Regions from separate parts of the Sporosarcina saromensis genome, predicted to be linked through region 1. Evidence: a T-box and tRNA genes for the amino acid it is inferred to sense, from the RefSeq annotation. Region 1 holds a T-box; the other holds one or more tRNA genes.

Evidence for each region. A T-box is a leader RNA that pairs with one kind of tRNA and senses whether it is charged. The one in region 1 lies ahead of metG (methionine--tRNA ligase), so its partner is inferred to be a tRNA-Met.
Region 2: it encodes a tRNA-Met, which carries the amino acid that the T-box ahead of metG (methionine--tRNA ligase) is inferred to sense. The anticodon was not compared.

What each region holds. Positions count from the first base shown of each region.
Region 1 is NZ_CM142738.1:450,315-462,971, reverse strand. It holds gene ACVHUV_RS02130 (nitric oxide synthase oxygenase) at 1-182, opposite strand, end outside; gene ACVHUV_RS02125 (DMT family transporter) at 966-1,844, shown strand; gene ACVHUV_RS02120 (DUF6366 family protein) at 1,906-2,112, opposite strand; gene ACVHUV_RS02115 (CPBP family intramembrane glutamic endopeptidase) at 2,136-3,029, opposite strand; gene metG (methionine--tRNA ligase) at 4,018-5,655, opposite strand; T-box leader at 5,711-5,970, opposite strand; gene ACVHUV_RS02105 (hypothetical protein) at 6,026-6,202, opposite strand; gene ACVHUV_RS02100 (hypothetical protein) at 6,300-6,791, opposite strand; gene ACVHUV_RS02095 (MFS transporter) at 6,931-8,175, opposite strand; gene ACVHUV_RS02090 (response regulator transcription factor) at 9,005-9,694, shown strand; gene ACVHUV_RS02085 (hypothetical protein) at 9,672-9,854, shown strand; gene ACVHUV_RS02080 (sensor histidine kinase) at 9,854-12,064, shown strand; gene ACVHUV_RS02075 (hypothetical protein) at 12,128-12,352, opposite strand; gene ACVHUV_RS02070 (hypothetical protein) at 12,334-12,618, opposite strand.
Region 2 is NZ_CM142738.1:613,056-625,712, reverse strand. It holds gene ACVHUV_RS03005 (putative polysaccharide biosynthesis protein) at 1-865, shown strand, start outside; gene yabN (bifunctional methyltransferase/pyrophosphohydrolase YabN) at 870-2,327, shown strand; gene ACVHUV_RS02995 (RNA-binding S4 domain-containing protein) at 2,324-2,614, shown strand; gene ACVHUV_RS02990 (cell division protein FtsK) at 2,624-2,971, shown strand; gene yabP (sporulation protein YabP) at 3,077-3,373, shown strand; gene yabQ (spore cortex biosynthesis protein YabQ) at 3,370-3,837, shown strand; gene ACVHUV_RS02975 (FtsB family cell division protein) at 3,893-4,309, shown strand; gene ACVHUV_RS02970 (S1 domain-containing RNA-binding protein) at 4,436-4,855, shown strand; tRNA gene ACVHUV_RS02965 (tRNA-Met) at 6,647-6,720, opposite strand; gene ACVHUV_RS02960 (SpoIIE family protein phosphatase) at 6,929-9,337, shown strand; gene tilS (tRNA lysidine(34) synthetase TilS) at 9,362-10,747, shown strand; gene hpt (hypoxanthine phosphoribosyltransferase) at 10,778-11,320, shown strand; gene ftsH (ATP-dependent zinc metalloprotease FtsH) at 11,528-12,657, shown strand, end outside.

The sequences.
Region 1 (12,657 bases):
TTCGCACCGTGTTCCAATTCAAACGGTTTGTGCGTATAGGTCCCCGTTACATCGATTTCATGTTTAATTTCCGCTAAACGATCGAGTCGGTCTTCATCCGATTGCCCCAGTTCAGCATAACATTGTGTAATAAACTGCGTTGCTTCTATTAGTAATGTACGAGCTGTTGAAGTTTGTTCCATTGTGCTGCAACTCCTTTCATACAGCTTACCATAAGGAAGCAGGGGATGATTCAGCAACAATGTAAACAATTCATGAACGATTTATGGGGTTGAACAGGTGAAGGACTTTGGGGAGTTCAATGGGGGGAATTAAATGCAGATACATTGTATGTGAACATGTATAGATGATGTAAGTGGCCCTAGACATACGCGTGAAATTTCCATCGAATCATAGCTTGGCAGTTAAGTTATCAATAACCGTTGAATGTAATGGGGGATGTTGAAAGGATTTATAGTTGCTAGACCTTCTTTCGCTAGGTGAAAGGTCCCTTTTTGGCGATAACTTTGTGAACTTGATCGATAACTTCTCGTATTCAATCGAATAAATTGTGAACTCAAATGACTAGAAGCATCCGCTGCGCGGAAAAACCTTTAGTTGGTCAAGTGCATGTAGCGCGACAAGAAAATAGTGTTTAATGGTGTCGTTTTCGCGGGAGTAGATGAGTTGCGGAGCGTTTGAATGATGCGCACAAAATGCCTTTGCCATTATTGAGGTTTATGGGCAGGAGTGTCCTAGTAAAAAGGTCATGAAATGGCGATAACTTTGTGAACTTGATCGATAACTTCCCTTATCCAATCGAATAAATTGTGAATTCGATCGATAACTCGCCGTATTCAATGGATAACAGCGACTGCTTGATCGTCTCAGCTACAATACGTAAAGAACGACATGAATAATATGGAAAACAGGTTCATTTCCCCTGAAAACATGCTATATTCAATTTAACAGGGGAGGGGATTTCTTTGTCGCAACGCATTGCTTACATAACAGTCCTGCTTGGCGCGATGCTATGGGGGACGACTGGCACCGCTCAGACATTCATGCCACAAACGGTTCACCCTTTAGCGGTCGGTGCGTCGAGACTCGCTGTAGGTGGGTTTACGCTACTGATTGTCATGCTAATCTTGCGCAAGATTCAATTTCACAATTGGCCATGGAAAGCGACACTTTCAGCTGCATTGGCGATGGCGATTTTCCAATACTGCTTTTTTACGTCCATTCGGTTAACGGGCGTTGCGATTGGAACGGTTGTCGCAATTGGTAGTGCGCCGATGTTTTCAGGACTTATTGAATGGTTCATTCACAAAAGACGTCCTACGCGGATATGGTTGACCGCTACAGCAATGGCGGTAGTGGGTTGCATTTTACTCTTTTCAAATAAAGAAGGAATGGCCGTCCATCCAGTCGGCGTGACGTTATCGCTTTGTGCGGGTTTACTATTCGCATGCTATTCATTGTTTAACAAACAAGTAGTGGAAAAAGTAGCGGCCATACCATCTGTGGCGGTCATTTTCTCAGCGAGCGCCATGATGTTGTTGCCGTTTTTATTTATGTTTGAAACAGAAGGGTTATTGACAGTGCCGGGCATTTCAACGATGCTCTATCTCGGTATTGCTACGACGACCATTGCGTATATTCTTTTTTCAATCGGTTTGCGAAACATTCCTTCCTCATCAGCCGTTACACTGTCATTAGCCGAGCCACTAACTGCTGCAATTCTTAGTGTAATTGTAGTAGGCGAAAAACTGTCGGTCGTCTCTTGGTCAGGAATCGCCTTGTTATTAGGGGGAATTCTCGTCTTGACGCTAAGCGGTCGGCAGAAAAAGAATGTTGGGCAATAAAGACAGTAAAAACCGCAAGCAACCGTTTTTCCAACATCGGCTGTTTGCGGTTTATTAAGAATTAATACCAGTCAAAAACTACTCCCAAGACAAGCACGACAATTATAACAAGAATTAGTACGCCGGTCGTTTTCCAACTGACACCACCTACAAGATCAGCCAGATTTCCTTTTCGCATCCCGTCACCTAAAGCATTCATGGGACTGTTCTTCAACTCGTTTTGTCGCAAGCGTTCGCGCTGTTCGGCAGGATTCTTCTCTTCATCCACCTAGCATCCCTCCTGTTCATACGTCATGCATCGTCTCTCATTTTTACATACACACGTGTCGCTAAAAAACCTAACACAATGAGCAAAGTTGCCAACATGCCGCCTTCTAAACCAAACGCCCCGCCTGTCAATAAATCATTGCCACCTTCCACCGAAATGGAATAGATTCCATGGGGAGTCGTTCCGCTCACAGGAAATCCGAAGACGTTTCCTTGCACATAATTCCATGTAATATGATAGCCGATCGGTAACCACAAACTTTTCGTCACATCGAACATATAAGCAAATAACACGCCGACCAATGCAATGTTCAGTAACCCTATTAGGCTTACATTCGGGTTCATGCCATGCGCCAAGCTGAAGATAACAGCTGAAACGATATAGATCAGCCATTTAGGATTCCCACGATCAGCCATCGTCCTCATCACATAGCCTCTAAAAAACATTTCTTCAAAGAAACCGACGAGAATAAATAATAGAAGAAACGTCAACGTATAGACGGAAAACTTAGGTTGGGAAAAAGGGTTCAAAAGCGTGACATCCCCAGTAGCGTAAAGGATGATAAAAATAACGACAATCGAAATGGCTCCTAACAACAAGCCGAAGCCTAAATCTTTAAGCGGTCTTCTGAAACCGAGTGTTTGTAAGGTGCCTTTATTCAAAAACTTCCATAATAAAACCGTGACGAGCATGCCGCCAATCGTACCGCCTCCTTGCGTAAGAAGGAAAATCCAAGGATAGTCGTCAAAGGAAGCGAGGAGATCAGCTTCTGAACCCGTCATCATTGAAGACGAATCAGTAAAAAATAAGACAAATACACCTGGCAAAGCGAAAAGCTGTTGTCCAACAAACATACTCACAGCAGCAAGTAAAAGTATCCAACCGGCACGTACTTGATTTGCATCGTTTTTAAACAATTGTATTTTCCCCCTGTAAAAAATTTTATAGTGAGCGGATTAATCGCCGTGTAAAGCGAGTAATTACTCATCGCAATTTTTCTATAAAAACGTAATGCTTATGCAACTACTCTTCCAACCTTTTCCTATATACGCTTATTGTCTCAAAGATATGCAAAAATTGCATTAGTTATTATGGAGGGAGAGCGGAATAGGAGATGATTACGAACTATTTTGGTGTAATCGTTGCTTTAGAATGAAGAATGCAGCGTTTGATCCAAAGACCCTCGATTCATGAGGGCGCTATGCTTAAACGAGCCAGGTCACCACTGATTATCTAGATAAAGGAACTTCAAGACGTGTGTAAACCATCTATTCATGTGAATGAAGCCGCACCATTGCGGCATTTACCGATTTACCACCGATTCAGAGGAGGTTACCACCGATTCGAAGGACTTTACCACCGATTCAGAGGAGGTTACCACCGATTCGAAGGACTTTACCACCGATTCAACGACCCTTACCACCGATTCTCCATCCCACTCCCTTTTCATACAAAAAGGGGGAGTGCCGAGTTTGTTGTTTTCGCTTTGTCACCGAATCGGAGAGCGTTATCACCGGTTTGAGCCAGTTTATCACCGATTCGGAGAGCGTTATCACCGGTTTAAGCCAGTTTATCACCGATTCGGAGGAGTTTATCACCGATTCACAACTTCGAGAAGATAATTCTCAGCAATCTCATCCTGTTAGCAGGCCAAAAACTAGTTATCACCGCTCGTTGTGAGTTTATCACCGCTTGTCGATGTGTTATCACCGCTCACCGGCAATTTATCACCGCTTGTCATCCTTTTATCACCGCTCAACTGCTGTTTATCACCACTCATCCAAATAAAGGAATTTACATACGTTCACAAACCAACTATTCTTGCGAATGAAGCCCTGGTCATACTCTTCCACATACTCAAGCCCCCAAAAAAACCTCCACTCCGAAAAGTAGAGGCAACCTATATCAAATTTTCCCGCTATGCAGACGTTCTAATTCTTCATCAATCCGTCCGACGTCAATCCGTTCAAATAGCGGTTTTACTTGCGGCAATACACGACTACCAACAGTCACTTCTTGCCACTCGAACTTTTGCAATTTCAACAGCGCGCCCACATCTTCGCTTGAAAAAGGAAGGAAAGGGGAGAGGAGCTGCGCGAAGTTGGCAATTAAGTAAACACAAGTTGCCATCGTCCGTTGACAGGCATCTTCAACTTCCTTAATTTGAACCCATGGCTTTTCATCATCAAAATATTTATTCGCTTTCCGAACTCCATCAAAAATTATTTCAATTGCTTCTTTAAAATGCCCCTTTTCAATCTTTTCCCCGACCTTCGGATAAATATCACATATCATTTCCTTCATGGCCACATCAATTTCGGCTTGCGGTACAACACTTGCAAATGAGTTCTCAATGAATTTTAACGATCGGTTGACAAAGTTGCCATACGCTCCTAATAGTTCTGCGTTGTGACTGTAAATGAACTCCCGCCATGAGAAATCAGCGTCACGGTTTTCCGGGGCGTTCGCCGTCAAAAAGTAGCGCAATGAATCAGGATGATAGCGCTCAAGAATGTCCGGCACCCATACCGCCCAATTTTCGCTCGTCGACAATTTCCGCTTCTCTAGCGTCAAATATTCATTGGAAATGACGTGAGTCGGCAATGCGTGTTGCTGGTCGATTCCCATAAGGATGGCGGGCCAGATGATCGTGTGAAAAGGGATATTGTCCTTGCCGTGCACATAATAGGAAACCATGTCTTCATTCCAATACTCTTCCAAGTCCGTTCGATTCAACGCAGCCCATTCACGGCTCGCAGAATAATAGCCCGTGACGGCTTCGATCCATACATACACTTTCTTTCCTTCATAACCGAGAACGGGGATGTTAACGCCGTTTGCTAAATCCCTTGAAGCCGCACGGTCATGTAACCCTTCCTGCAAATACCGTTCAGACTGGTTAATGGCATTATCTCGCCAGCGGTCTTCAACTTTCGCATTCGCTACATACGTTTCCAATTGCTGTTGAAAATCACTTAATTTGAAATAAAAGTGTTCCGTTGACTTCGTCGTCGGTTCATTCCCGCACAGGGCGCATGTACGGTTTCTTAGTTCGGATGGATCCAAAAGCGAACCGCAATGGTCACATTGGTCGCCCCTTGCTTTAAGACCACAATGCGGACAAAGCCCTCTAACAAAGCGATCGGGTAGGAACCTTTCGTCAAATTCACAATAGGTTTGTTCCGTCTCCTTTTTGAAAATTAACCCCCGATCGACTAATTTCAAAAATACGTGACGAACAATTTGATGGTGGAATGTTCCATCTGTTCTTGTGTAAATATCGTATGTAAAGCCGAGCTTCGCAAATGAAACGACAAACTCTGTGTGGAAACGGTCAGCAATCTCCTTCACTGATACATTTTCCGCATTGGCGCGAATCGAAATGGGTGTACCGTTACAATCACTCCCGGAAACATACAGCACTTTTTCCCCTTTTAACCGATAGTATCTCGCTAAAATATCTCCAGGTAACAACGCTGCGATATGCCCGAGATGTAACGAGCCATTCGCATATGGCCACGCTCCGCCTATAAAAATCGCCATTATAACTCCTCCTCATTTTAAGTACAAAAAAACCCCGCCCCTATCGATCACAATCGATAAGGACGGGGTTTTTGCCCGTGGTACCACCTTACATTATAACCAGCTCACACTGATTACCTCCAAAAGTACGCGCTAAAAAAGCGTTATACTTTGACGTAGATAACAAGCGCCAATTCTCGTCGCAGCCTACTAATCCGTAGAGTGTTCAGTGCGAAGCTCAAGGATCATGTTCGAAAGATTTGTCCGCTTCATTTCCACCGTCAGAAGCTCTCTATGCGACATCCTCTTCCTACTTTTCCCTTTCACAGCCTTTGTAAGATGTTGTTGTTTTGATTATAATCACTTTATTTTAATAAATCAATAGAAAAAATCAATTGGTTGGTGGACGGTGTTTCTCTGTATCCTTTTCAGTATCCTTCTGTTTATTCGCTTGATTGTTCTTGCCAATCACTTCAAAATCATCAGGGCTGATGTCAAAACCATAGCCAAACTCTTCACGGTCCAACGTATTGCCTTTTTTCATCTTCTTTTTCTTTTCTTTCGCCATCTGCAATCACCTCCCGTTATAGGGAAAGCATGTTCATTTTAGAATGGATTATTCGAAAATGTGGCATCCTAATAATGTGAATTGATTAGCGTTGGAATTACTCTTTTATATACAGTGAAAAGGCATAAATGGCTTCCCCTTTTACCTCGCCGTCCCATATCGCTTTAACGGACATGTAATGCTTGCCGGGAGTTTCAGGTGCTTGGACAGTTTTCTCATTCACTTCGATTGGTTTCATTTCCTCCCCATCTTGGATATAAGCGATGAATGAATCCGGTTGTGGGAAATTCCAATCATCCAAAGGAATCGAGAAGCGGAAAGAAATAGTCTCGCCAGGTTCAATATGATTCACATGTTCACGCTCCAAAAATTCGGAAGGTAATGTAGGTTCGAGAGCACATTGCTTTTCAGCATCTTCCCAACAATACTTGTCGTAGTATGCCCATGCTCCGAAATTATTAATGCTTACATCAATTACAGGTTTTAAACTGATAGTCGTTTCAACTTCTGCATCTTTAGGTAACTCTTTTTTGTCCTCTGCACAGCCTACCAAGAATAGTGTAGCGAACAGCAACAACCATTTTTTCATTGGAATGCATCTCTCCCGTATATACAGTATTTGAAGATTCTACCAGTATATTATTAGCATACCATTAGGAGCTCGTTTTCTCTATGTTATTTTAGTGTATTTTCATATTATTTTGATTAAAATTTGTTATTTATTACTTTTACGTTATCTTTGTTTGATCGACATCTGTAAATACCTGTTTGATATTTGGCTGCACCATTAGGAAAATCAAAGCCCATACACTCACCAAACTAAGCAATGCTAGTGCAATGATCGTCACGCGAAGGGACATGAGATCCGCGACCAAACCCATTCCTAGGACAAATAAAATTTGAAAAAGGCTTAAGACGACACCATATAAACTTGTCACACGGCCCATATATTTAATTGGAATCTGGTATTGGTACCAAGTCGTATAGCCAGTGTTGGCGAATGCATTGAAAAATCCAAGGAGAATAAATCCAGTAGCAATCATTAGAAAAGATTGGCTGAAAGCATACAGCAAATACCCGATTGACACCATGAACAAACCACCGCCGAACAGGATGCGTATCGATAATTTATTGGCAAACAAAGCAACCGCTCCTGCACCTCCCAAGGCACCAATGCCTGTAATACTAATAAGTAAGCTGTAGTCAATTTCACTTAATCCAACAACTTGCTGTGTAAAAACAACCTCTTGTGCATCCATCGCAAACGTCATGAGCGTGAAAACGAGGTACACACCGAGAACAACCATTACCAACAGTTTCGACTTGCCCAAAACAACAACCGCTTTCAAGTCTTGCACAATCGCTTGAATGGATAACGGATTCAGCCCAGCTGTCTGTTTTGCATCCACGTTCGGTAACCATAATAAAATAAGAGCTGAAATGAAGAAGGACGCCGCATTCATCCAAATCGCAAAATGCACAGAGCCGATGAGGAATAAAACGCCTGCGATCGCGGGACCAATAATGAATGCACCAGATGTCGTCAACGAATAAAATGCATTAAACCGCTTGCGCTTTTCCTCGGGAACGAGTGTCGTTGTATACGTGAGCGAAGCAGGAGCAAAAAAGGATTTCGCCATGCTAATAAACCAAAGTAATACATAAACGCCCCACACAGAGCTCATGAACGGAACAAGTGCTACCAAAATTCCTCGAATAATATCTGTCCATATCATCAGTCTTCGTTTGTTCGACCGATCAATGACACTGCCCGCCCAAAATCGTGTAAAAATAGCCGCTGCTGGACCGACAATCCACAACCCAGCAACCGCCGTTGCAGAATTCGTCATTTGAAAAACAAGCAAGTTAATCGCCACTAAATATATAAAATCCCCCACCGTCGACAAACCCATTGCGCTAAGCAACAGCACAGGAAACCGCCAACCCGTCCAATTCTTAGTAGAGCGCTCCATAACCATCTCCCCCAAACTACCACTATTATACTATTTTGTTAAATCAATAAGAGAGGGTAAAAACGAAAAAGTATGAACATTTCGTGAGGGGTGCAAGTTATTTTCCGTGAGTAAATGTAGCACCGTAACTTGTAGAGTTGTCTGCCGATTTGGGACATAATCCGCAGATTGCCTACAATTTGAGTGATTTTAATGACGTGTCCCCAGACTCTGCCCCTATTTAACTGGCGGAAAAGTTTATCACCGATTCTAGCTGCGTTATCACCGATTCACGAGGAGTTATCACCGATTCTCCCGAGTTTATCACCGATACTCGATGAGTTATCACCGATTCCCATGAATTTATCACCGTTTGCCTACAATTCAAGGGGGGTTCATGGGTTGTTTCCAGGAAAAAGCCTTACTTTAAAGAAGCAAAAAGTTTACCACCGTTTTACAGCAGCTTACCACCGATTTTAACAGGCTTAGCACCGTTTCTAGACTCGTTACCACCGATACTCGGCCGTTTACCACCGATTCTGAACAATTTACCACCGTTTCCCTACAATTTGAGTGTTTCTAATCCGTTATTTCACTCTTGTATCTTCATGAAATAGTTTATCACCGCTTGTAGTGACTTTATCACCGCTCGTAGCAAGTTTATCACCGCTCATCAGCAATTTATCACCACTCACCCATATATTAGGAGATAAACAGACGAACATTTCGACAAAGCTCACGCCTCCACTACATCACCACTCATCTTAAGAATTTCTTCATAATTCCCCTTGAGGAATGTTAAGATTTAACTAATACAATGGGTAGCATAGAGTGAAGTGAGGTGCGGATGATGGCGAAATTCAATGTGCTTGTGGCGGATGATGATAAAGAGATCCGCGATGGGATTGAAATTTATTTGAAAAATGAAGGGTATGCTGTGCTGAAGGCAGCGGATGGGAGAGAGGCACTTGATTTGCTTCATACGAATGACGTTCATCTACTTATCCTCGACATCATGATGCCGAATATGGATGGAATTACGGCGACGTTCAAAATCAGGGAAGCGCAAAATATCCCGATTATCATGCTGAGTGCAAAGGCGGAGGACTCCGATAAAATCCATGGTTTGTCCGTCGGGGCGGATGATTATGTGACAAAACCTTTTCATCCACTTGAACTAATGGCGCGCGTTAAATCACAGCTCCGTCGGTATGTCCAATTAGGTACGTATGATGGCCAGAAAAAGATTGAGATTGATGGGCTTGTCCTCGACGAAGATGCGAAGGAGTTAACGGTCGATGGAAACCCAGTAAAACTGACGCCGATTGAATACAAAATTACAGAATTACTTATGAAAAATGCGGGGCGTGTGTTTTCGATTAATGAAATATACGAACGCGTGTGGAATGAAGAAGCGTACAACGCCGAGAATATTGTCGCTGTTCATATACGGAAGATACGCGAGAAAATCGAAGCAGATCCGAAAAATCCGAGGTATGTAAAGGTGGTGTGGGGCATTGGGTACAAAATCGAGAAGTAGCCGTTTGCCACTCGTCATGTCCATCTTTGCAATCGGTATCGCTACAATAAGTATCGGTTATTGTTTTCCTCATCTATTAACCATAGCAGCAGACGGATGGGAACGATCCACAGAAATCGTATCGTATTTTGCACGCATCATTAAAGGGGGCACTGCCTGATGAAAAATAGATTGCCACTTGTTGTATGGGCAGCACTCGTCGTCCTCGTATTCCTTGCAGCATTTTCATTGAATCGTGAAGGTCACAACATTATAGGTAGGGATTTTTCAGAATCAAATGATTTAGCATGGCAGTTAGAAGAGTTTTATTCCACCATCGGGCCGGCTGTTCTAAATCCGATTGACCGAGAAGAAGCAAAAGAGCAACTGACGGTATCTAAGCAGGAAATCGAGGAGTACCGCTACTGGTACGGTTCGTTACCAGCACAAATTTCAAATATTCATGACCAATATGATCAAAGGATTGAGGAAGCAAGAGCTGCGAAAAACGAGACGTTACAAGAAGCACTCAAGAAAGAAAGAGATGTAAAATTAGCAGACATTAATAAGAACTTCGAAGACGATGCCCACGTGGAAGCGAAGATTCGAAAAGAGAAAGAAAAGGCGTTACAACAGTATTTAAATGAATACAACAATCGCTCATATTCATTGCCAATTGCTTATGAATTCACAAACGTGGAAACGGGTGAGACATTTTCTGCAGGTGATGTATCCGTACCGTCAATTTACAAAAAACAATTCAATTCAGCTAAAGGGTACTTTAAAGCTCATTCTCTCCCGGATCAAGGCGATTCTCGTAATGAATGGACTAGTTCCGCTCCTCACGGGGATAGTGTGACGATTAGCAATGAAGACATTCGTGCAATGGCAAATACGGTACAATCCTTTGAAGGTGTCGTCAGTATTCCTAAGGCAGAAATCCAAAAGGGGAGCAGCCTCTATTCGCAATACAAAACTTTCAATAGATGGAAATATGGTTCCTATGCATTTTGGTTTCTTGGACTTGTCTCACTAATCACATTGCTCACCGTTATGAAGTTTCAAAAGGCTTGGGTGATCGGAACACCGTTTGATGAAAAGTATGCCAACTTGAAAATTGACCTTAAATTGATTGCACTCATCTTAACGGGTCTTGTTTTATTCGTCTACATAGACAGTAATTCTTACTTTATGGACCTTTTCAAGTATCCTAGGTTAGGCAGATTCGGCAGCTGGACCGTAACCTTCCTTGTATTCGGCGTCCTTCCAACGATCTTACTTGCATTCCAACTGGTTCATGGTGTGGAGCGTTGGAAACAAAAAGGGGCTGTAGAAGCCGACTTAAAGGATACGTATTTTATCCGCTTCTTACAAGCTTTGCAAACGATGTTCTTGAAGAAATCGATTGGCGTTCAAACATTCATCTTGCTCATCGGCTTTTTCCTTGCAGGCGTCGGCTTCTTGACCATTTTCTTTGATCCAGTATTTTTTGTCCTTTATAGTTTCTGCGTCCTCTTCCTTGGTCTGCCTGTAAGTTTCATTTTCGTTAGAAGAGTTGCGTACTTGAACAAAATTTTAGTCGCAACCGAAGCGATGGCGGCAGGTCGGTTGAATGAAGAAATTAAAATCGAAGGGAAATCTCCGCTCGCAGAACACGCGAAGAATTTGAATAATCTTCGTGAAGGGGTAAGGAGCTCGATGACTGAACAGGCGAAAAGCGAGCGGCTGAAAACGGAATTAATTACAAACGTCAGCCATGATTTACGAACGCCGCTCACATCAATTATTACGTATACCGATCTGTTAAAAGATGAATCGATTACACCAGAAGAGCGTGCAAACTATGTCGATATTTTGGATAAAAAGTCACAACGGTTAAAAACGCTCATTGAAGATTTATTTGAAGTATCCAAAATGGCGAGTGGGAATTTGGAGTTGCATAAACAACGTGTCGATTTGACGCAACTATTGCAACAAGCACTCGCAGAACATGCCGACGATATCGCGCAATCTGGACTCGACTTTAGGACAGATATTCCGGATGACATGCTTATGGCAAATGTAGATGGGCAAAGATGGTGGCGTGTACTCGATAATCTCATCGTGAACGCTATTAAATACTCATTGCCGGGAACTCGTGTGTATGTCACGCTTCGAAAAAGAGTGGACGTTGCTGAATTTGTCGTGAAAAACATTACGAAATATGAATTAGGTGAAAACGTCGATGAGCTATTTGAACGCTTTAAACGGGCCGACACATCACGTCATACTGATGGCTCTGGCCTCGGCCTCGCCATCGCGCAATCGATAGTCGATATGCACGGTGGAAACATGAAAATTGAACTGGACGGCGATCTGTTCAAAGTGACCGTAACTGTACCTATGAAATAAAAAATCCGCATGCATTGCCTAAAGATCTGGCATGCGTGCGGATTTTTTCTTAATAGCGCACACCTATTTTTTAAACCCTTCCCCATACAAATAATGGTCCATCACTTTCACATGACTTGGATAGGATCCATCTTGGTCAACCTTGAATGACAATAACAAATAACCCCCAGTTATCCCGTCACCAAACGGCATAAACGCCCATTCGTGTGTAAGGATTTGTGCCTCTTCTGGAATAAAAGCCATCGCCCCCTCCAATGATTCATAAGGTATTAGATGTGCATACCCCATGCCGTTAGGACCTCTTGTTGCGTTCCTTGAAAGCCGGTTAATGCAAGTTCATCACTTGAATAGAGAGGGAAATCATTGCCGCTACTTGCTTGGGAATTGTCGCTTTCCAAACTTGCTTTTGCCTCTACCTCCTCCATCTCTTTAAACATTCGCTCGATTGTACTAGAACTTTTTTGGAGCTTCTTTTGATAATCAAAATGATAATACGTGAGCACACAAACAGAAAGCACGAGTAAAGAAATTAACGCGATTTTGATGAAACGCAAAGACATTCCTCCCTTAATTTATACCGAATTACACCCCTG
Region 2 (12,657 bases), 160 kb from region 1:
ATTGCTGTTCCAAATGGCAGATTCGTTTACGGTGTATAATACCTTACTGGCGAACGGGTTTTCATCAGATACGGCTATGGAAATGAAAGGCGTTTATGACCGTGGACAGCCGCTTGTGCAAATGGGGATTTTAATCGCCTCCACGTTGGCGTTAGCGATTGTACCGCTTATTGCCCATCATGCGGCGAAAAAAGAGGGGCGAGGTGCAGAACCGTTCATCTCGCTCACATTCCGGACGGCGTTTTTATTCGGCTGGGCGGCGGCTGTGGGGCTTGCGCTCGTCTTGCCATATGTGAATGAAATGCTTTTCGAAACGCGCGATGGGTCGGGTACGCTAATGATTTTCTCTTTGCAAATTTTTTGGTTGTCGCTAATATTGCCGCTAACGGCGATGTTGCAAGGTGCGGGGAAAGTGAAGGTTCCTACGTTACTGCTCATCGTGGGACTAGTAGTAAAGATTGTAGCGAACCAATTATTGATCCCCGTTTTAAACGTGACGGGTGCTGCGATTGCAGGGAATATCGGCTTTGCGGTAATTGCTTGTGGACTGCTGTTTTATTTTAGAAGAGTCTTACCTGTAAAGCTTGCACCGCTTCGTTTTTATGGGTGGCTATTGGTTTCAACGATTGGGATGCTAGCAATTATTATTCCGTGGTTATTTGTAGCGGACGAGGTTTTATTCGATCAATTATCATCCCGGATTGGTGCGACAGTAAGCGCGTTAACAGCAGTCATTTTAGGTGCAGCCGTATTCCTGTTGATTGTCATGAAATCGCGTATAATGGCTGAAAAGGAATGGTATTTACTGCCGTTCGGAAAAAGATTAGCACGTGTGCAATTAATGCTGACTAAACATAGAAGGTGACTATATGAATCTATTAACGATTATTGGGCTTGGTGCAGGTGACTTAGACCAGCTATCCATTGGAACGTATCGCAAGCTGAAAGCGGCGGAGCGAGTGTTTGCAAGGACAGATCAGCATCCTGTTATTAATGAACTGCGGGCGGAAGGCTTACAAATCGAAAGCTTTGACGCGATTTACGAAAAAAATGACGCTTTTGAGCAAGTGTACGAAGAAATTACGGAACGGTTAGTTGCGTTAGCGAAGGAGCAACCCGTTATGTATGCTGTGCCGGGGCATCCGCTTGTTGCGGAACGTACGGTGCAGTTGTTGATTGAGAAAGAACGGGAGGGACTAGTGCAACTTGAAATTGCAGGCGGCAACAGCTTTCTTGACCCGATTTTTGGGGCTTTGCGAATTGACCCAATTGAAGGGTTTCAATTGTTGGACGGTACGGACTTGAAGCGTGACGATGTGAAGATGACGCAACATGTGCTGATTGGACAAGTGTATGATGCATTTGTCGCTTCAGAGGTGAAGCTGTCGCTGATGGAGAAGTATGCGTTCGATCATCCCGTAACGATTGTGACTGCTGCGGGTTCTTCAAAGGAAAAGTTGCGGACGGTGCCGCTATTTGAGCTGGACCGTGAAACGAGTATTGATAATTTGACGACGGTGTATGTACCACCTGTCGCAGAGCGTGATGGACGATTGAAAGAGTGGTCGACGTTCCGTGAGATTATCGCAGCGCTGCGTGCGCCGGATGGCTGTCCTTGGGATCGTGAGCAGACGCACGAATCGTTGAAGCGCTATTTAATAGAGGAAGCGCATGAGTTGCTGGAAGCGATTGATCAGCAGGACGATGAAGGCATCATCGAGGAGCTAGGGGATGTCCTGCTACAAGTGTTTTTACATGCGCAGATTGGCGAGGATGACGGGTTCTTTGCGATGGAAGATGTGTTGCAGTCGATTGGTGAGAAGATGATACGTCGCCATCCGCATGTGTTCGGAGATCTGGGCGTGGACAATTCGGATGAAGTGTTGAAGAATTGGCAGGAGATTAAGCAAACAGAGAAGCCGCAAGTCGATTCGCTTCTGGATGGACAGGCGCGCCATAGTTCGTCGTTGCTTACTTCCTTTAATTATCAAAAAGAGGCCGCAAAAGTCGGGTTCGATTGGCCGAGTATTGAAGGGGCTTTTGAGAAATTTGAGGAAGAGTGGCAGGAATTTAAGGACGAAGTGGAGAATGGAACGAAAGAGAGCCAGACGGATGAGTTAGGGGATGTGCTCTTTACGCTCGTCAATTTGTCGAGGTTTTTAAAATTGTCGCCAGAGGAAGCGATGGCGCATGCGAATGCGAAATTCAAGGGCCGTTTCTCATTTGTTGAGCAAAGCGTGAAGGAAGGAAAGGGCGAGTTTTCTGCTTATACGCTCGATGAATTAGAAGATTTTTGGCAACAAGCGAAGGGAAGGGAAAAGAAATGAGATTAGATAAATTTTTAAAAGTGTCACGGTTAATCAAAAGACGTACATTGGCGAAACAAGTAGCCGATCAAGGCCGGATTACCATTAACGGCAAAGTTTCAAAAGCGTCATCGGTCGTAAAACCGGGGGATGAATTGGCGATCCGATTTGGTCAAAAGATTGTTACTGCGAAGGTCGAGGCATTGAAGGAGTCGACGAAGAAAGAAGACGCAGCGATGATGTATACGATTTTGAAGGAAGAGAAGCTCGAAAAGGTGGAGCCGGAGTTCATTGACGATGAGGAGTAATGGGTCGTCATGAAGGATTTGGCAACGTCAAGACGATTGAACAGGTGTAGGCAGAAGTTAAAAGGATGGATGCGTACGGATGAGGAAATGAGCGAAACGGATAAAGCGTATTTGGAGAGTCTACCAAAGCAGAATCCCTATGGCTTGCTCGCAATGGTGCTAGGTGGCGTGTCCTTTACGTTTGGTCCGGCTTATGGGTTCATACCGGTACTTTCACTCGTTTTTTGTATGCTTACATACCGGACGTTTGACAAGGAAAAGGAAGACAACCCATGGCCATTTTACATCGGGTTTGGTTTATCGGTAATTGGATTGGTTCTATATTTTTCAGGATATACGCACGATTTAATCGTTTAACGGGAAGTTTAAAAGAAATGAGTAGCATGACGGGATTTTTCCTGTCATGTTTTTTTAATTACACGCATAAGATGGCATTGAACGTACAAGCGAAGGAGGAATAGTATGCAAATCCAGACGGATAGTCCAACATACGCAATTCCATCGGGTGACCATGTCGTCACGATGCGAAACAGAAAACGAATGGATCTTACATCTGTAAAAACGATTGACCGGTTCGACCAAGAAGAATTTATTGTCCGCACATCTCAAGGGGTGTTGCAAATTCGGGGGGAGGAGCTGCGCATCGTCCATTTGGATGTAGACAAAGGGCTTCTGACGTTAGAAGGGACAATTGCAACGATGCAATACGACGAAGAAGAGACAGGTTCACGTAATTTCCTCCATAAATTATTTGGATGAGTCTCTCCGTCCAGTTTCTTAGTTTACTTGCAATGATTGGGACAGGCATCGGAGCCGGAGCGTTTATGGATTTGATCGGAACGGGCATCGACAAGGTCGGGAAGAAGTCGATGATTCGTAAGTATTCGGTGCTCATTGAAGTAATTGGCTGGATCTTAATTGGTTGTGCTTCTTTTTACGTTCTTTTCGTCGTGCGGGACGGTGCATGGAGGATGTATGATCCGTTTGCTCAAGTAAGTGGGATGCTTCTGTATGCGTCAATTTTTCATCGGCCGTTCCGATTTTTTGGGCGTATTGTCAACATGCTTATCATCAGACCAATCGTGTTCGTCATCCTATTGGTTGTACGGATTATTCGTGCACTGTTCAGGTTGGTCGTCAGAATAGTGATGGTGCTGGCAACGCCATTCATCTATGTTTATAAAAAGGTCTATAGCTCCCTCTTTCAAACTCGCGATGAATAGTGTATAATTAATAGACTTATCGCAAAGTCAAGCTGTAATGAGAGGGAGTGTAGACATGGAGCAAAGGAAAAGGAAATCATCCACGACCGTTGCATCAATTGAAACTGAATATGTCCGCTCGTTGCAAAAGAAAGAAATGTGGAGAAACAAGCAAAAGAAGCGGCTCCGTAAAAAAATGTTTCTTTATGCGTTAGTTGCATTTGTCGTATTTGGTGGCTTAACGAATATGTACATCCAGCAACAGCAGACGTTGGAAAAGAAGGAACAGGAAAAAGTGGAGACGTTAGCAAAGTTGGAAGAAGTGAAAGATGAACAAGCGCTTCTTAAACGACAACTTGTTAAACTCGATGACGAAGAGTATATTGCAAAGCTAGCTCGTAAAGAGTATTTTTTATCTGATAAAAATGAAATCATCTTTTCATTACCTGAAAAAAAGAAGAAAAACGACGAAAAAGATGACGGAAAAGAGTAGTCTTATTGACACTCTTTTTTTGTTGGCTATAATGAAAGTAAGGATTCTGCTTTTTGCAGGACTCGTGATATGGTAAAAAGGCTTCTGTATGAAGTCGTTTAAATCTTAAGGAGGAGCAATTTTTTTATGTCAATTGAAGTAGGCAGCAAGTTACAGGGTAAAGTTACAGGGATCACAAATTTCGGTGCGTTCGTCGAACTACCGAGCGGTTCAACTGGTCTGGTCCATATTAGTGAAGTGGCGGACAATTATGTTAAAGATATTAACGACCACCTAAAAGTTGGCGACATGGTTGAAGTGAAAGTGATGAATGTCGGCACAGATGGTAAAATCGGGTTATCGATCAGAAAAGCGAAACCAGAAGCTGAGCGCCCTCAACGCCCTCAACGTCCTCGTCATGGTGGTGGCCGTCCGAGCCACACTGAGCGTCCCGAGAATTTTGAGCAAAAAATGGCTAAATTCATGAAAGACAGTGAAGAACGCCTGACTTCATTAAAAAGAGCAACAGAATCTAAACGCGGTGGCCGTGGCGCAAGAAGAGGATAACTTGCTGGCTGTTTCAATTAGTGAAAATGTATAATCTATGACTATGTAAAGCGATCCGACATCTTTCTAGATGGTGGATCGCTTTTCTGCGTCGACTAGAGCGGAATTGTTTGACAGAAACGTTAGGAACTTTTGATTGAAAACGGAATGGAGGGCGTTTGCACGTGAAGCGCTTTGTTGACCAAGGATACTTTGACTGATCACGGCATATACCGGGAGATTGCGGCATATTTTTGTGTAACGGAGCATACTTCGGCAGATCGGCGCATACTTTTGTAAATTGCAGCATTTAGCTGGAGAACGCCGCATACTTCTTTCTAAAACAGCATATATCGGGAAATCTCTGTAATTTTTTTCTGGTGATAGCTTACTGTTAAACAATATTTTTGAAACAGTCATCCGAACTAGCTAATGGCGCGAGTCTATAGAAGCTTAGAAAATACTAGAGGTGTTGATTGGTATATTCGGAATGCGGCGTTTTGGGAGAGAATGCTGTGTTTGGAGGGGGTATGCGGAAATCGGAGGGATTATGCCGCGTTTCGAGTAAGTATGCGGTGTTTTGATTGGGATATGCGCCGTTTGAAGCGAATATGCGGAGTTTGAATTTTGTTTCGTGGGCAATTACGGTAATCCATAGGAAATTAAATCGCGCCAAATGGGTTTTGGCAAATTAACGATCTTGATAACAGTGGAGTGTGCAGTTCGAAATGCGGCGTTTTCGGAGAATATGCTGTGTTTGGAGGGGTTATGCGGAAATCGGTGGGATTATGCCGCGTTTGAAGCGAATATGCGGAGTTTGAATTTTGTTTCGCGGGCAATCACGGTAATCCATAGGAAATTAAATCGCGCCAAATGGGTTTTGGCAAATTAAAGATCTTACTAACAGGGGAATGTGCAGTTCGAAATGCGGCGTTTTGGGAGAGAATGCTGTGTTTGGAGGGGGTATGCGGAAATCGGAGGGATTATGCCGCGTTTCGAGTAAGTATACGGTGTTTTGATTGGGATATGCGCCGTTTGAAGCGAATATGCGGAGTTTGAATTTTGTTTCGTGGGCAATTGCAAGAATCCATAGAGTAAAAAAACGCGCCAAATGGGTTTTGACAAATTAACGATCTTAATAACAGTGGAGTGTGCTGTTCGAAATGCGGCGTTTTTGGAGAGAATGCCGTGTTTGGAGGAGTTATGCGGGAATTGGTAGGATAATGCCGCGTTTCGAGTAAGTATGCGTTGTTTTGATTAGATATGCCGCGTTTGAAGCGAATATGCGTAGTTTGAAAGTTTCGCGGGTAATTGCAAGAATCCACAGAGTAAAAAATCGTGCTAAATGGATTTTGACAAATTAAAGATCTTGTAACAGTGGAGTGAAAGAGTTGCATAATGAAAAAACTGCGACCTAATTTTTTTCAGGTCGCAGTTTTTTCATTTCTAATGTCCAGCTGCAACGGCCAGTCCCTCGGGTCATAAGGAAACCCGGCTAAGTGGCAAAAAGCGCCACACGCCGGGTTGTCTTATGCCTGTCGGGCCTGAACGGCCGTTTCCGCATTTCTATTGTCTAGCTGCGGCGCCTAGCCCCTCGAGTCGCTTCAATCTCGGAGCAAAAGGAAAAACGCCTTTTGTCCAAGCTCTCCAGCGCTTGTCGGGGCAAAGCAAGGCGCCTCCGCATTTCAAATGTCTAGCTGCGAGCGTCAGCCTCTCGGGATGCTTCAGCCTGAGGTTAAAGGCAAAGAGCGCCTTTAGCCTCAGGCTTCCAGCACCTGTCGAGGCTAAACGACGCTCTTCGCTTTTCTATAATGGCGGCAGAGGGAATCGAACCCCCGACCTTACGGGTATGAACCGTACGCTCTAGCCAGCTGAGCTACGCCGCCGTGTTGTTCTTCGAAGGGCTTTGCCACTTTTTCTGAACGACAATAATCATATTACATGGCTCGACGTGGTCTGTCAACTACTGTTTTAAAAAAAGAAAGACTTCGGAATGAGTCGAAAGATTTTGTGAGTGAGTTGTCAGGAAGAGACAAATTCTTTACGTTGACTTATGTATACTCGTGGACAAGTAGACATAGGGGGAATGTGGAGATGAAGATGATTGGCAATATGGAGAGGCCGATGGGCCAGCAGATTCGTCATGCGTTGGAAGTGGCGGGGAAGCGGAAGACGTATGTGTTGATGGCTACTTTTTTCTTGCTTGGATCGTTTTTCTTGTCGCAAGCGGTGTTGTTTGATGCGGCGGTGCCGTTTTTCTTACCAATCTGGGCGTTGGCGCAGTTGCGCTTTCGGAAGTATTTAGTGTTTGTGTTCATTGGGGGAATGGCTGGTGGAGCGCTTCTAGGTGTGGGACAAGCTGTTATCCATTTATTGCAGTTGCTGTTGTTTAATGTTGTTAGTAAGCATCCGTGGACGAGGAAGTCGATTCCGTTAGCGGTGGCGGGTGCGATTATCGTTGTGCAAGTGTTATGGCAGTTTGTGATGCATAGCGGAAGTACGCCGGTGGATGTGCAGCTGACAATTGGGTTTGAAGCTGTTTTGGCATTATTCATGACATTTTTCTTGTTTGTCGCATTTCCGCATCGGGAGCGTATTTTATATGGACAGTGGACGCCTGAGCGATTAGGGGCCGTTTGTATTGTTGGTATTATGGCTACGACGGGTATGGGTAGTTTAATGATTGGACCGATTTCAATCTCAGGTTTTCTCCTTCATTTGACAATCCTTTTGGCAGCGTTGGCAGGTGGTCTCCCTTTTTCGACGACAATTGCAATGATGATTGCCGCAATTGCAGGTGTTGCTGAATTGTCCTTCACAGGAATGATGGCCGTGTACGGTATGACCGGTTTTTTTGCAGGTGCGATGAGGCGATTAGGAAAGCTAGGCATTGCTACTGGGGGGTATGCAGTGTCTGTCTTTTTCCTTCTATATGACTTGACGTTACCGTTGGATATTTCTCATTTTGCGACAATTGGGTTAGCGACGTTCGTTTTTTTCTTTATCCCAACAAAGAAAGTGGAGCCAATTGGACTTGTGATGAAGCCTGATCAGCCGGATATTTCTGTGAAGCGTCAAAAGTGGTTAACTGACCGATTGGACGAACAGTTATCTGATTTTCAGCAGTTTGCAGAGTTCATGTCGACGCTTGTGAATGATCGATTTGAATCGGATGATACACTTGCAGCTCAAGAAATACCGTCCATTTGTCAATCGTGTTTTCGTTATTCGAAATGTTGGGAGGACAATGAAGCAGGAATGTCGAGGCTTCTCTATGAGTGGGAGTCAACGTACTCAGCCACCAAGAAAGCGGCACGTCATCGTGTGGAAGAGAAGATTAAATATAAATGTATCCGCTTTTCAGGTTTGATTACCGAGCTTGAGGAGCAGGCTACAAACCACTTGCTTATGGGACAGTTACAGCACGGTCGGAAAATGTTGGCATTGCAATTACGTGATATGAGCAATCATTTAGAGAAAATCATGAAAGATATTAAAGGGGAGCTGACGGTCAACCATCGCGCGGAAGAAGAACTTGGGAAGCATATGCAAGCTCAAGGGATTGAATATTATCAAATTGACATCTTGTCAGATGAGAGAGGGGCCTATCGGATTGTTTGTTCTATACCGGAGAAGCGGTCAGACTTTGAAACGGATATGACAGTGGCGGAGAGACTCATTTTACCATTGCTTGAGGAAGTATACCGTGAACCGTTCAAAGTGGAGAAGTCGGTTTTTCAACAAGATCCATTTCCGCATTTGCAATTAATGTTCTGTTCGTCTGTCCGTTTCACATTGGAATACGGCATTGTCGCTACTGCCGGAGGGGGGACATTCCATGCAGGAGATGCATATGAGGTATTTCCGATTCATGATGGTTTAACGGCGGTATTACTATCCGACGGAATGGGACATGATATGAACGCTTATCGAGAAAGTAGGAAAGTCATCCGCCTTATGCGGGAATGTTTGGATCGTAAAATGGACCCCGAAACGGCGATGCATACGTTGCATTACATGATGTCTTTAAACGGGTTGGATGATATGTATGCTACGTTGGATCTTGCGTTAATTGATTTACAGGATGGACGGCTCTGGTCTTGGAAAGCTGGCTCGATGAGTACGTATATTATGCGTGGACCCGATTTTCTACGTCTCGATAGCAAGTCAGTGCCTGTTGGGTTTCTCCCTTCATTTTCTGTTGAAGCGAAAAACGAAGAGCTAAAAGCTGGTGATATTGTTGTGATGTTGACGGATGGCCTATTCAGTTCAAAGCATACGATTGAGAAGCAGGAAGACGCATTGTATGCCATTTTGGAGAAGTACGAACATCTTGGCTGTGAGCAGTTGGCGGACCGGATTATGTCTGAAATGGAGCGACGATTTGGTGTAGTTGCAGACGACCGAACAGTTCTCGTCATGAAGATGGACCACGTCTTGCCAAAGTGGATGACAATAAAACCGACAAATCGATTTATTTCCCGGGAAAAGGTTATAGGGTAGAATAAGGGAAATGGAGGTCGGAAAATGAGTGAGTTAGAGAAGTCTGTATACGATTTTATTGCAAAACATGCATTACTAACTTCCGGTCAACGAATCCTCGTCGCCTGCTCGGGCGGGGTGGATTCTGTTGCCCTTTTACTTTTTCTGGCAGTCCATCGCGAGAGGTGGAACGTGACAGTGGCAGCCGCCCATGTCGATCATATGTTACGCGAAGAAGAGTCTGCTGAAGACGGCCGTTTTGTACAAGGCTTATGTGAGCAACTTGGGATTCCTTTCTTCGGTGGTCGTGTGCCAGTACCAGCCGTACTTGAAGAGGAAGGCGGTAATGTACAAGACGTTTGCAGAGTAGGTAGGTATAAGTTTTTTGAAGAGATTATGCAAAAGGAACAGTATCCTTTATTGGCAACCGCTCATCATGCGGAAGATCAACTGGAGACGGTGTTAATGCAGTTGTCAAAAGGAAGTTTGCCTATTGGGATTCGTCCAAGTAGACAAATGGAAAGTGGAACGGTCATTCGACCTTTTCTCTCTGTGATGAAGCGTGACCTGTTAGAGTTTGTTGGAAAACATGGGATAGCATTTCGAGAAGACCCGAGCAATGAAAGTGATGCATACTTACGGAACCGATACCGCCATCATATTATTCCGAAGATCCTCTCGGAAACACCTACAGCAGCTGTCAATGTCGTAAAAATGACATCTGACCTACAAGACGATGAAAACTTGTTAAACAGCTTGGTGAAGCAACATGTTGCAGCGCATGTTTCCTTTACAGCAGAAGGGCTTCCAACCTTTTCCGTTAAACGGTTTGCTGCCATGCACACTGCTTTACAAAAGCGCTTTATTCCACTAGTATTGAAGTATATTTATGATGGGGAAAGTAGTCCCATTGAGTTGAATATAGCACTATTGAATCTAATTCAATTTCATCTGTCGGACGTCCAAGGAACTGTTTCCATAGACCTCCCGAAAGGATATCGTTTCGTGCGGGAGTACGAGCAAGTTTTCATTGTTAAAGGGCAGGAGCCTTTCGTACTCACGGATGTAGCTTTAGAAAAAGGCGTGTGGCAAAGATGGGGGAACTGGCTATTGAATTGGGACGATGCCGATAATATTGATGCAGTAGACGACAATGAACGCTATTTCTCGCTTCAAGAAAATGATTTGCCTTTACGAGTCAGAAGCAAACGGGAAGGTGATCGCATGCTACTGCCAGGCATGAAGGCTCCAAAACGATTGTCAAGAATCTTTATTGATGAAAAAATCAGTGCTGAAAAACGGCATATGTTGCCTGTCATTACAACAGCGAATGATGAAGTTTGCGCTATTCCAGGCGTACGATATGGCATCCAGTTCAAAAAACACAAAACAGAACAGGATCGGTACATATTGAGATTCAAAGAGTTGTAAAAAAATCCTATGAAGAAAAGAGGGTTTTCGATGTTACAAAAGGATATCGAAGAAATACTCATTACAGAAGAAAACATTCAAGAAAAAATTGCTGAGCTTGGTGCACAGTTGACTACTGACTATCAAGACAAGTTTCCGCTTGCGGTAGGTGTGTTAAAAGGTGCATTACCTTTCATGAGCGATCTTATTAAACGAATTGACACATACATCGAACTCGATTTCATGGATGTTTCAAGCTACGGAAATGCAACCGTATCTTCAGGTGAAGTGAAAATTGTTAAAGATTTAAACACGAGTGTGGAAGGTCGCGATGTACTCATTATTGAAGATATCATTGATAGTGGGAAGACATTGAACTATTTAGTTGACCTATTCAAATACCGCAAGGCAAAATCCATTAAAATCGTCACATTACTTGATAAACCAACTGGACGTAAAGTCGATTTAAAAGCGGATTATGTCGGTTTCCTCGTCCCAGATGCATTTGTTGTCGGATACGGACTGGATTATGCTGAAAAGTATCGTAACTTGCCATACATCGGCGTATTGAAAAAGGAAATCTATTCTTTCTAATTCACTTGCAGTCCTCTTCTTCTGAAGGCTGTTGGAAAGCTTCCTCATGTGATAAAAAAATTGCTTGATAAGTGGGTTGGTAGCGCGGTTAGCATGTATTACCACTAGTAACAGACCTTAGCAAGAAAGGCATTTCCTTTGAAGTGTGAATTCGTTATATGATAAGATTTACAATAGTTTTCTGTTGAAGAAATGAGGAGGCTTGGGATGAATCGTATACTTCGATACTTTCTATTATACGGATTGATTTTCCTTGCAATAATGGGGATATTCAGTTCACTAAATAATCCGAATCCGAAGACGGAAGTGATTCGGTACGATCAATTTTACGATGCGTTAGAAAAAGGCGATATTGCGTCTATGACGTTGCAACCGGACGCTGGCGTTCTGACAGTTGAAGGTGTTATGAAAGGGGCAAAAGAAGGGGAGAAATTCACTACGAATGTCCTGCATAACGATACAACGCTTATGGAGAAGCTAGAAGCAATCGGTGAATCGAACAACCCCGAAATCGTTGTTGAAAAAATGCCTGAAACCAGTGCTTGGGTAGCCTTTTTCACAGGGTTGGTTCCTTTTATCATTATTATCATCCTGTTCTTCTTCTTGTTAAATCAAGCGCAAGGCGGCGGTGGCGGCCGTGTCATGAACTTTGGTAAGAGTAAGGCTAAGCTTCACTCGGATGACCGCAAGAAAGTCCGATTCACGGATGTAGCGGGTGCGGATGAAGAGAAGCAAGAGCTTGAAGAAGTAGTTGACTTCCTAAAGGATTCACGTAAGTTTGCTGAACTTGGGGCTCGTATTCCAAAAGGTATTTTGTTAGTAGGTCCTCCGGGTACAGGTAAGACACTTTTGGCGCGAGCAGTTGCTGGTGAAGCCGGCGTTCCGTTCTTCTCGATTTCCGGTTCGGATTTCGTTGAGATGTTCGTCGGGGTCGGTGCGTCCCGTGTTCGTGACTTGTTTGAAAATGCGAAAAAGAATGCTCCATGTATCATCTTTATCGATGAGATCGATGCAGTGGGTCGTCAACGTGGCGCTGGTCTCGGTGGCGGACACGATGAGCGTGAACAGACGTTGAACCAACTATTAGTTGAAATGGATGGATTCGATGGTAACGAAGGGATTATCATCGTTGCAGCTACGAACCGTCCGGATATTCTAGACCCTGCACTTCTTCGTCCAGGACGTTTTGACCGTCAAATTACGGTCGGTCGTCCGGATGTAAAAGGACGTGAAGCGGTACTTAAAGTGCATGCGCGTAATAAGCCTCTTGACGATACTGTCAACATGAAGGCGTTAGCACAACGTACACCAGGTTTCTCGGGTGCAGACCTTGAAAA